DNA from 4 places in the Bacillus paramobilis genome. Region 4 is predicted to be linked to each of the others. Evidence: a T-box and tRNA genes for the amino acid it is inferred to sense, from the RefSeq annotation. Region 4 holds a T-box; the other regions hold tRNA genes.
What was found. A T-box is a leader RNA that pairs with one kind of tRNA and senses whether it is charged. The one in region 4 lies ahead of tyrS (tyrosine--tRNA ligase), so its partner is inferred to be a tRNA-Tyr.
Positions count from the first base shown of each region.

Region 1: it has a tRNA-Tyr gene. The T-box ahead of tyrS (tyrosine--tRNA ligase) is inferred to sense a tRNA for this amino acid. The anticodon was not compared.
Region 2: it has a tRNA-Tyr gene. The T-box ahead of tyrS (tyrosine--tRNA ligase) is inferred to sense a tRNA for this amino acid. The anticodon was not compared.
Region 3: it has a tRNA-Tyr gene. The T-box ahead of tyrS (tyrosine--tRNA ligase) is inferred to sense a tRNA for this amino acid. The anticodon was not compared.

Region 1 covers NZ_CP151108.1:5,130,927-5,133,102, reverse strand. The annotation lists rRNA gene AABL52_RS26200 (23S ribosomal RNA) at 1-657, shown strand, start outside; rRNA gene rrf (5S ribosomal RNA) at 747-862, shown strand; tRNA gene AABL52_RS26190 (tRNA-Asn) at 872-946, shown strand; tRNA gene AABL52_RS26185 (tRNA-Thr) at 951-1,023, shown strand; tRNA gene AABL52_RS26180 (tRNA-Glu) at 1,045-1,119, shown strand; tRNA gene AABL52_RS26175 (tRNA-Val) at 1,125-1,200, shown strand; tRNA gene AABL52_RS26170 (tRNA-Tyr) at 1,218-1,301, shown strand; tRNA gene AABL52_RS26165 (tRNA-Gln) at 1,367-1,441, shown strand; tRNA gene AABL52_RS26160 (tRNA-Lys) at 1,447-1,522, shown strand; tRNA gene AABL52_RS26155 (tRNA-Gly) at 1,528-1,599, shown strand; tRNA gene AABL52_RS26150 (tRNA-Ala) at 1,611-1,683, shown strand; gene AABL52_RS26145 (glycerate kinase) at 1,799-2,176, shown strand, end outside.
Region 2 covers NZ_CP151108.1:4,755,831-4,758,006, reverse strand. The annotation lists rRNA gene rrf (5S ribosomal RNA) at 89-204, shown strand; tRNA gene AABL52_RS24395 (tRNA-Asn) at 213-287, shown strand; tRNA gene AABL52_RS24390 (tRNA-Ser) at 290-381, shown strand; tRNA gene AABL52_RS24385 (tRNA-Glu) at 399-473, shown strand; tRNA gene AABL52_RS24380 (tRNA-Val) at 478-553, shown strand; tRNA gene AABL52_RS24375 (tRNA-Met) at 578-654, shown strand; tRNA gene AABL52_RS24370 (tRNA-Asp) at 658-733, shown strand; tRNA gene AABL52_RS24365 (tRNA-Phe) at 743-818, shown strand; tRNA gene AABL52_RS24360 (tRNA-Thr) at 837-912, shown strand; tRNA gene AABL52_RS24355 (tRNA-Tyr) at 923-1,006, shown strand; tRNA gene AABL52_RS24350 (tRNA-Trp) at 1,014-1,087, shown strand; tRNA gene AABL52_RS24345 (tRNA-His) at 1,107-1,182, shown strand; tRNA gene AABL52_RS24340 (tRNA-Gln) at 1,246-1,320, shown strand; tRNA gene AABL52_RS24335 (tRNA-Gly) at 1,326-1,400, shown strand; tRNA gene AABL52_RS24330 (tRNA-Cys) at 1,415-1,485, shown strand; tRNA gene AABL52_RS24325 (tRNA-Leu) at 1,496-1,577, shown strand; gene AABL52_RS24320 (DUF3884 family protein) at 1,753-2,073, opposite strand.
Region 3 covers NZ_CP151108.1:4,546,991-4,549,166, forward strand. The annotation lists tRNA gene AABL52_RS23370 (tRNA-Asp) at 1-37, opposite strand, end outside; tRNA gene AABL52_RS23375 (tRNA-Met) at 41-117, opposite strand; tRNA gene AABL52_RS23380 (tRNA-Ser) at 140-232, opposite strand; tRNA gene AABL52_RS23385 (tRNA-Ser) at 288-380, opposite strand; tRNA gene AABL52_RS23390 (tRNA-Ala) at 401-473, opposite strand; tRNA gene AABL52_RS23395 (tRNA-Pro) at 489-562, opposite strand; tRNA gene AABL52_RS23400 (tRNA-Arg) at 573-646, opposite strand; tRNA gene AABL52_RS23405 (tRNA-Leu) at 650-738, opposite strand; tRNA gene AABL52_RS23410 (tRNA-Gly) at 755-829, opposite strand; tRNA gene AABL52_RS23415 (tRNA-Leu) at 859-939, opposite strand; tRNA gene AABL52_RS23420 (tRNA-Lys) at 954-1,029, opposite strand; tRNA gene AABL52_RS23425 (tRNA-Gln) at 1,034-1,108, opposite strand; tRNA gene AABL52_RS23430 (tRNA-Tyr) at 1,120-1,203, opposite strand; tRNA gene AABL52_RS23435 (tRNA-Val) at 1,212-1,287, opposite strand; rRNA gene rrf (5S ribosomal RNA) at 1,293-1,408, opposite strand; rRNA gene AABL52_RS23445 (23S ribosomal RNA) at 1,510-2,176, opposite strand, start outside.
Region 4 covers NZ_CP151108.1:431,379-433,554, forward strand. The annotation lists gene murB (UDP-N-acetylmuramate dehydrogenase) at 1-528, shown strand, start outside; T-box leader at 634-849, shown strand; gene tyrS (tyrosine--tRNA ligase) at 902-2,164, shown strand.

The DNA.
Region 1 (2,176 bases), 590 kb from region 4:
TTTGACTGGGGCGGTCGCCTCCTAAAGTGTAACGGAGGCGCCCAAAGGTTCCCTCAGAATGGTTGGAAATCATTCGTAGAGTGCAAAGGCATAAGGGAGCTTGACTGCGAGACCTACAAGTCGAGCAGGGACGAAAGTCGGGCTTAGTGATCCGGTGGTTCCGCATGGAAGGGCCATCGCTCAACGGATAAAAGCTACCCCGGGGATAACAGGCTTATCTCCCCCAAGAGTCCACATCGACGGGGAGGTTTGGCACCTCGATGTCGGCTCATCGCATCCTGGGGCTGTAGTCGGTCCCAAGGGTTGGGCTGTTCGCCCATTAAAGCGGTACGCGAGCTGGGTTCAGAACGTCGTGAGACAGTTCGGTCCCTATCCGTCGTGGGCGTAGGAAATTTGAGAGGAGCTGTCCTTAGTACGAGAGGACCGGGATGGACGCACCGCTGGTGTACCAGTTGTTCTGCCAAGGGCATAGCTGGGTAGCTATGTGCGGAAGGGATAAGTGCTGAAAGCATCTAAGCATGAAGCCCCCCTCAAGATGAGATTTCCCATAGCGTAAGCTAGTAAGATCCCTGAAAGATGATCAGGTTGATAGGTTCGAGGTGGAAGCATGGTGACATGTGGAGCTGACGAATACTAATAGATCGAGGACTTAACCATATAATATGTAGCAATGTTATCTAGTTTTGAAGGAATATATATTAAAATTCCTTTTGACATTCTGAAAAGAATGTGTATAATGATAAAAGTCTGGTAATGATGGCAGAGAGGTCACACCCGTTCCCATACCGAACACGGAAGTTAAGCTCTCTAGCGCCGATGGTAGTTGGGACCTTGTCCCTGTGAGAGTAGGACGTTGCCAGGCTTGTATTATTCCGCAGTAGCTCAGCGGTAGAGCTATCGGCTGTTAACCGATCGGTCGTAGGTTCGATTCCTACCTGCGGAGCCATTATGCTTCCATAGCTCAGCTGGTAGAGTACTTCCATGGTAAGGAAGAGGTCACCGGTTCAAGCCCGGTTGGAAGCTTGGAAAAAGTTTTAAATTTTTGGCCCGTTGGTCAAGTGGTTAAGACACCGCCCTTTCACGGCGGTAACACGGGTTCGAATCCCGTACGGGTCACCACTTTTGGAGGATTAGCTCAGCTGGGAGAGCACCTGCCTTACAAGCAGGGGGTCGGCGGTTCGATCCCGTCATCCTCCACCATATATATTTTAAATGTCGGAGGGGTAGCGAAGTGGCTAAACGCGGCGGACTGTAAATCCGCTCCTTCGGGTTCGGCAGTTCGAATCTGCCCCCCTCCACCATTTTCTTTAAAATAACCTGAGAGGGTTTATTTTTTTGAAAAGATAACCATACTAGTAAATATTAATGGGCTATAGCCAAGCGGTAAGGCAACGGACTTTGACTCCGTCATGCGCTGGTTCGAATCCAGCTAGCCCAGCCATTTACGAGCCATTAGCTCAGTTGGTAGAGCATCTGACTTTTAATCAGAGGGTCGAAGGTTCGAATCCTTCATGGCTCACCATTTTCGCGGAAGTAGTTCAGTGGTAGAATACAACCTTGCCAAGGTTGGGGTCGCGGGTTCGAATCCCGTCTTCCGCTTTTATTAATAAGGGGCCTTAGCTCAGCTGGGAGAGCGCCTGCCTTGCACGCAGGAGGTCAGCGGTTCGATCCCGCTAGGCTCCATCTAATAGAAAAGCTTACATCATATGATGTAAGCTTTTTTTGTGTTTAAAAAGACAACTTTCATATTTATCATTTAAAATGGAGAAAATGCGAAAATAAAGGATGGGGGATAATTGTGAAAGTTGTTATTGCATCTGATTCATATAAAGAAAGCTTAAAAGCTATAGAAGTATGTGAGGCTATTGAAAGAGGTTTTAGAGCAATTTTCCCTAAAGCAGAGTATGTGAAAATACCAATTGGAGATGGAGGAGAAGGAACGGTTGATTCTCTTGTTGATGCTACAGGGGGAAGGATTATATCACTTCATGTGACAGGACCGCTCAGAGAACGTGTACAGGCCTTTTACGGTATGTCTAAAGATAAAAAGACAGCGTTTATTGAAATGGCAGCAGCATCAGGATTACAACATGTTCCGGTTAAAAAGCGAAATCCACTTATTACAACGACTAAAGGAACTGGAGAGCTTATACTACATGCGCTAGACGAAGGAGCT
Region 2 (2,176 bases), 960 kb from region 4:
AATGTTATCTAGTTTTGAGAGAACATAAAAAACTTGTTGACTTTTAGAGTGAATAAGTTATAATAATGATTGTCTCAAAAGAATAATGTCTGGTAATGATGGCAGAGAGGTCACACCCGTTCCCATACCGAACACGGAAGTTAAGCTCTCTAGCGCCGATGGTAGTTGGGACCTTGTCCCTGTGAGAGTAGGACGTTGCCAGGCAATATTATTCCGCAGTAGCTCAGCGGTAGAGCTATCGGCTGTTAACCGATCGGTCGTAGGTTCGATTCCTACCTGCGGAGCCATTGGAGAGCTGTCCGAGCTGGCCGAAGGAGCACGATTGGAAATCGTGTATACGTCACAAGCGTATCAAGGGTTCGAATCCCTTGCTCTCCGCCATAGGATTTATAATATTTGGCCCGTTGGTCAAGTGGTTAAGACACCGCCCTTTCACGGCGGTAACACGGGTTCGAATCCCGTACGGGTCACCACTTTGGAGGATTAGCTCAGCTGGGAGAGCACCTGCCTTACAAGCAGGGGGTCGGCGGTTCGATCCCGTCATCCTCCACCATATAAATTATATAAGTAGTATCATCGCGGGGTGGAGCAGCACGGTAGCTCGTCGGGCTCATAACCCGAAGGTCGCAGGTTCAAATCCTGTCCCCGCAACCAAATGGTCCCGTGGTGTAGTGGTTAACATGCCTGCCTGTCACGCAGGAGATCGCCGGTTCGACCCCGGTCGGGACCGCCATTTTAATAAGGCTCGGTAGCTCAGTCGGTAGAGCAGAGGACTGAAAATCCTCGTGTCGGCGGTTCGATTCCGTCCCGAGCCACCATTTATCTTAATAAAATATGCCGGCTTAGCTCAATTGGTAGAGCAACTGACTTGTAATCAGTAGGTTGGGGGTTCAAGTCCTCTAGCCGGCACCATGTAAGTTTCGGAGGGGTAGCGAAGTGGCTAAACGCGGCGGACTGTAAATCCGCTCCTTTGGGTTCGGCAGTTCGAATCTGCCCCCCTCCACCATTTACATAGGGGCATAGTTTAAAGGTAGAACTGAGGTCTCCAAAACCTCCAGTGTGGGTTCGATTCCTACTGCCCCTGCCAAATATATTTACACAACATGGCGGTTGTGGCGAAGTGGTTAACGCACCGGATTGTGGCTCCGGCATTCGTGGGTTCGATTCCCATCAGTCGCCCCATTTTTATTTTAAAAATTACAAATAATCTAATGGATACTTACATATAATTAAGTAAGAATTCGGTGGGCTATAGCCAAGCGGTAAGGCAACGGACTTTGACTCCGTCATGCGCTGGTTCGAATCCAGCTAGCCCAGCCATTTTTGCGGAAGTAGTTCAGTGGTAGAATACAACCTTGCCAAGGTTGGGGTCGCGGGTTCGAATCCCGTCTTCCGCTCCAATATAATTTAATATGGCGGCATAGCCAAGTGGTAAGGCAGAGGTCTGCAAAACCTTTATCACCGGTTCAAATCCGGTTGCCGCCTTTTCTTTTGTGCCGATGTGGCGGAATTGGCAGACGCGCACGACTCAAAATCGTGTTCCTTCGGGAGTGTCGGTTCGACCCCGACCATCGGTATCATGAACGGCGTAATAAAAAATCTCTATACTAATTGTATAGAGATTTTTTGTGTTTTATTGGTGTGACAAAAAGTGTGCGGTGAGTAAACTAAGAAACATTAAAAGGATAAAAACAAACATTCATTTTTATCCTTTTAATTCCGGTATTCTATACAATATTCTCTTCAAGCACTCTAGAGAGAACTTCTCCAGCCTGGTGACATGAAGTTAAATCCGACACCACCAGTAGATATTAGCACATTATCAGCTGTTAATTTTGTAATTTCTAAAAACTTCTTTTTAAACTCTTCTCTGTTGTACTTATACATAGTTGAGTGGCACGCCCACATGTGCGTTGAAGTACTTAACCAGTCTCCTAATTCCTTTAATTCAGGAAACGACTCAAATTGAATGGGTTCATCTAATTTCATGAATCTTACTTGATAGATAGTTGGGTTTAATTTCTCTCCAATTCCTTTAAGACCATGTGCCTTTTTCTCATTTGAATGTGTCATAATTCTCCCTCATTTCCACTTCAAATTTTTTCCTATTTTTATTATACAACAATAGGAAGGAAATGTAGGAATATTATGGAAAATAGTATCGGCGATATAAAAA
Region 3 (2,176 bases), 1.2 Mb from region 4:
TGACAGGCAGGCATGTTAACCACTACACCACGGGACCATTTGGTTGCGGGGACAGGATTTGAACCTGCGACCTTCGGGTTATGAGCCCGACGAGCTACCGTGCTGCTCCACCCCGCGACAATATAATATTTTTAAAAAATGGAGGAGGTAGAGGGATTCGAACCCCCGCGCGACTCTCGCCGCCTGTCGGTTTTCAAGACCGATCCCTTCAGCCGAACTTGGGTATACCTCCATGAAGGAAAAAAGAAATATTTTATTATTTATGTCTAAACCATTTAAAAAGAAAATGGAGGAGGTAGAGGGATTCGAACCCCCGCGCGATTCTCACCGCCTGTCGGTTTTCAAGACCGATCCCTTCAGCCGAACTTGGGTATACCTCCGAGACATATAATAAATAAAGTGGAGCCTAGCGGGATCGAACCGCTGACCTCCTGCGTGCAAGGCAGGCGCTCTCCCAGCTGAGCTAAGGCCCCATGTTTTTGGGAATATCGGGAAGACAGGATTTGAACCTGCGACCCCCTGGTCCCAAACCAGGTGCTCTACCAAGCTGAGCCACTTCCCGTTAATAAAAGCGCGCCCGAGAGGAGTCGAACCCCTAACCTCTTGATCCGTAGTCAAACGCTCTATCCAATTGAGCTACGGGCGCATATGGTGCCGAGGGCGGGGGTCGAACCCGCACGGTGGTCACCCACCGCAGGATTTTAAGTCCTGTGCGTCTGCCTGTTCCGCCACCCCGGCATGTCATATTGAAAATTGGAGCGGAAGACGGGATTCGAACCCGCGACCCCAACCTTGGCAAGGTTGTATTCTACCACTGAACTACTTCCGCAAGACATGTTTGAGTTATTTTATTAAAAGTGCGGGTGAAGGGAGTCGAACCCCCACGCCAAAGGCGCTAGATCCTAAGTCTAGTGCGTCTGCCAATTCCGCCACACCCGCATATTTTGTTAAAATGGTGAGCCATGAAGGATTCGAACCTTCGACCCTCTGATTAAAAGTCAGATGCTCTACCAACTGAGCTAATGGCTCTTAATGGCTGGGCTAGCTGGATTCGAACCAGCGCATGACGGAGTCAAAGTCCGTTGCCTTACCGCTTGGCTATAGCCCATTAATTAAGAATGGTGGAGGGGGGCAGATTCGAACTGCCGAACCCGAAGGAGCGGATTTACAGTCCGCCGCGTTTAGCCACTTCGCTACCCCTCCGACATATATGGTGGAGGATGACGGGATCGAACCGCCGACCCCCTGCTTGTAAGGCAGGTGCTCTCCCAGCTGAGCTAATCCTCCATTTTGCCTGGCAACGTCCTACTCTCACAGGGACAAGGTCCCAACTACCATCGGCGCTAGAGAGCTTAACTTCCGTGTTCGGTATGGGAACGGGTGTGGCCTCTCTGCCATCATTACCAGACTATATTCATTTAAGACAAGAATCATTTTAACTTATTTAACTTTTAAAGTCAACAAGTTTTTTATATTCTTTCAAAACTAGATAACATTGCTTCATATTATATGGTTAAGTCCTCGATCTATTAGTATTCGTCAGCTCCACATGTCACCATGCTTCCACCTCGAACCTATCAACCTGATCATCTTTCAGGGATCTTACTAGCTTACGCTATGGGAAATCTCATCTTGAGGGGGGCTTCATGCTTAGATGCTTTCAGCACTTATCCCTTCCGCACATAGCTACCCAGCTATGCCCTTGGCAGAACAACTGGTACACCAGCGGTGCGTCCATCCCGGTCCTCTCGTACTAAGGACAGCTCCTCTCAAATTTCCTACGCCCACGACGGATAGGGACCGAACTGTCTCACGACGTTCTGAACCCAGCTCGCGTACCGCTTTAATGGGCGAACAGCCCAACCCTTGGGACCGACTACAGCCCCAGGATGCGATGAGCCGACATCGAGGTGCCAAACCTCCCCGTCGATGTGGACTCTTGGGGGAGATAAGCCTGTTATCCCCGGGGTAGCTTTTATCCGTTGAGCGATGGCCCTTCCATGCGGAACCACCGGATCACTAAGCCCGACTTTCGTCCCTGCTCGACTTGTAGGTCTCGCAGTCAAGCTCCCTTATGCCTTTGCACTCTACGAATGATTTCCAACCATTCTGAGGGAACCTTTGGGCGCCTCCGTTACACTTTAGGAGGCGACCGCCCCAGTCAAACTGCCCACCT
Region 4 (2,176 bases):
TCAGTTGGCGGAGCATTATATATGAATGCTGGTGCTTACGGCGGTGAAGTATCGTTTGTATTAACAGAAGCTGTTGTAATGACAGGTGATGGAGAGCTACGTACTTTGACGAAAGAAGCATTTGAATTTGGATATCGTAAGAGTGTATTTGCGAACAACCATTACATTATTCTTGAAGCGAGATTTGAACTTGAAGAAGGTGTACGTGAAGAAATTAAAGCAAAAATGGATGATTTAACGTTCAAACGTGAATCAAAACAGCCTCTAGAATATCCTTCATGTGGTAGCGTATTTAAGCGCCCACCAAATAACTTTGCTGGTAAATTAATTCAAGAATCAGGACTACAAGGTAAACGAATTGGCGGAGTGGAAGTTTCTCTAAAACACGCTGGATTTATGGTGAATGTAGATAACGGAACAGCACAAGATTACATTGATTTAATTCACTTTGTACAAAAGACCGTTGAAGAGAAATTTGGCGTGAAGTTAGAGCGAGAAGTAAGGATTATTGGGGAAGACCTACAGTAATCTTTGAATTAAAAGTGTATAAAAGTATGAATTATTTTGAAATAATATTTGGGTATTGTTGACAATTTGTTTTCAATTCAATATAATGGCTAATAATTTAACAAATAACATACGTTGAAAGAGCCCAGTAGCAGTTTGTCACTGTTAACGAGAGAGCTAGGGGTTGCTGGAACCTAGCACAAACAAACTTGCGAATTACACTCTGGAGTATCTTAGGTAATGCTAAGCGGATTGGCAATCGATATTATTGCTAAGAGTGGTATGAGTAGCTATGCTATTTATACAAACTGGGTGGTAACACGGTGAATCATCGTCCCTATGTCATAGACATAGGGACTTTTTGTTTTCAAAAAATAGAGGGGGATGACAAAAGATGAATATTATTGATGAATTAGAATGGCGCGGTGCCATTAATCAACAGACGGACGAAGAAGGTTTACGTAAGCTAGTAGATGAGAAAAAGATTTCACTATACTGCGGAGTGGATCCGACTGGTGATAGTATGCATATCGGACATTTGATTCCGTTTATGATGATGAAGAGATTCCAGTTAGCTGGCCATCATCCTGTTATTTTAATTGGCGGGGCAACAGGAACAATCGGTGATCCGAGTGGACGACAATCAGAACGTCAACTTCAAACGTTAGAAGTAGTTCAGCATAATGTGGATGCGTTAACAGCGCAAATGAAAAAGCTATTTGATTTTGGCGGAAATAGCGAAGTGAAGATGGTAAATAACTACGACTGGACACATGAAATAAACATTATTGAGTTTTTACGTGATTACGGGAAAAACTTTAGCATTAATAGCATGTTAGCGAAGGACATTGTAGCAAGTCGTTTAGATACAGGGATTTCTTTCACGGAATTTACGTACCAAATTTTGCAAGCGATGGACTTCCATCATTTATACACGAAAGAAGGTGTTCAACTGCAAATTGGTGGTAGTGACCAATGGGGGAATATTACGAGTGGTTTAGATTTAATTCGTAAGTTAGAAGGGCACGAAGCGAAAGTGTTCGGATTAACGATTCCGTTATTATTAAAATCAGATGGTACGAAGTTCGGTAAATCAGCAGGTGGTGCGGTTTGGCTTGATTCTGAAAAAACAACACCGTTTGAATTTTACCAGTTCTGGGTGAATACAGATGACCGTGATGTCGTTAAATACTTGAAATACTTTACGTTCTTAACGAAGGAGCGCATTGATGAATTGGCAGCGAAGGTAGAAACAGAGCCTCATAAGCGTGAAGCACAAAAAGTATTAGCGGAAGAAATGACGAAATTCGTTCATGGAGAAGAGGCATTATTGCAAGCTGTGAAAATTACAGCAGCGTTATTTAGCGGAGATATTAAATCGTTAACAGCTGATGAAATTGAACAAGGCTTTAAAGAGATGCCAACATTCGAGTCTTCAAAAGAAACGAAAAACATCGTAGAATGGCTAGTTGATTTAGGAATTGAACCATCTAGACGACAAGCACGCGAAGACATTAATAATGGTGCGATTTCTATGAATGGTGAAAAAGTAACAGATGTGGGTACGGATGTAACTGTAGAAAATTCATTTGATGGACGATTTATTATTATCCGTAAAGGGAAGAAGAACTACAGCCTTGTGAAGTTAGGAGAATAGTTTGTGTGAAAG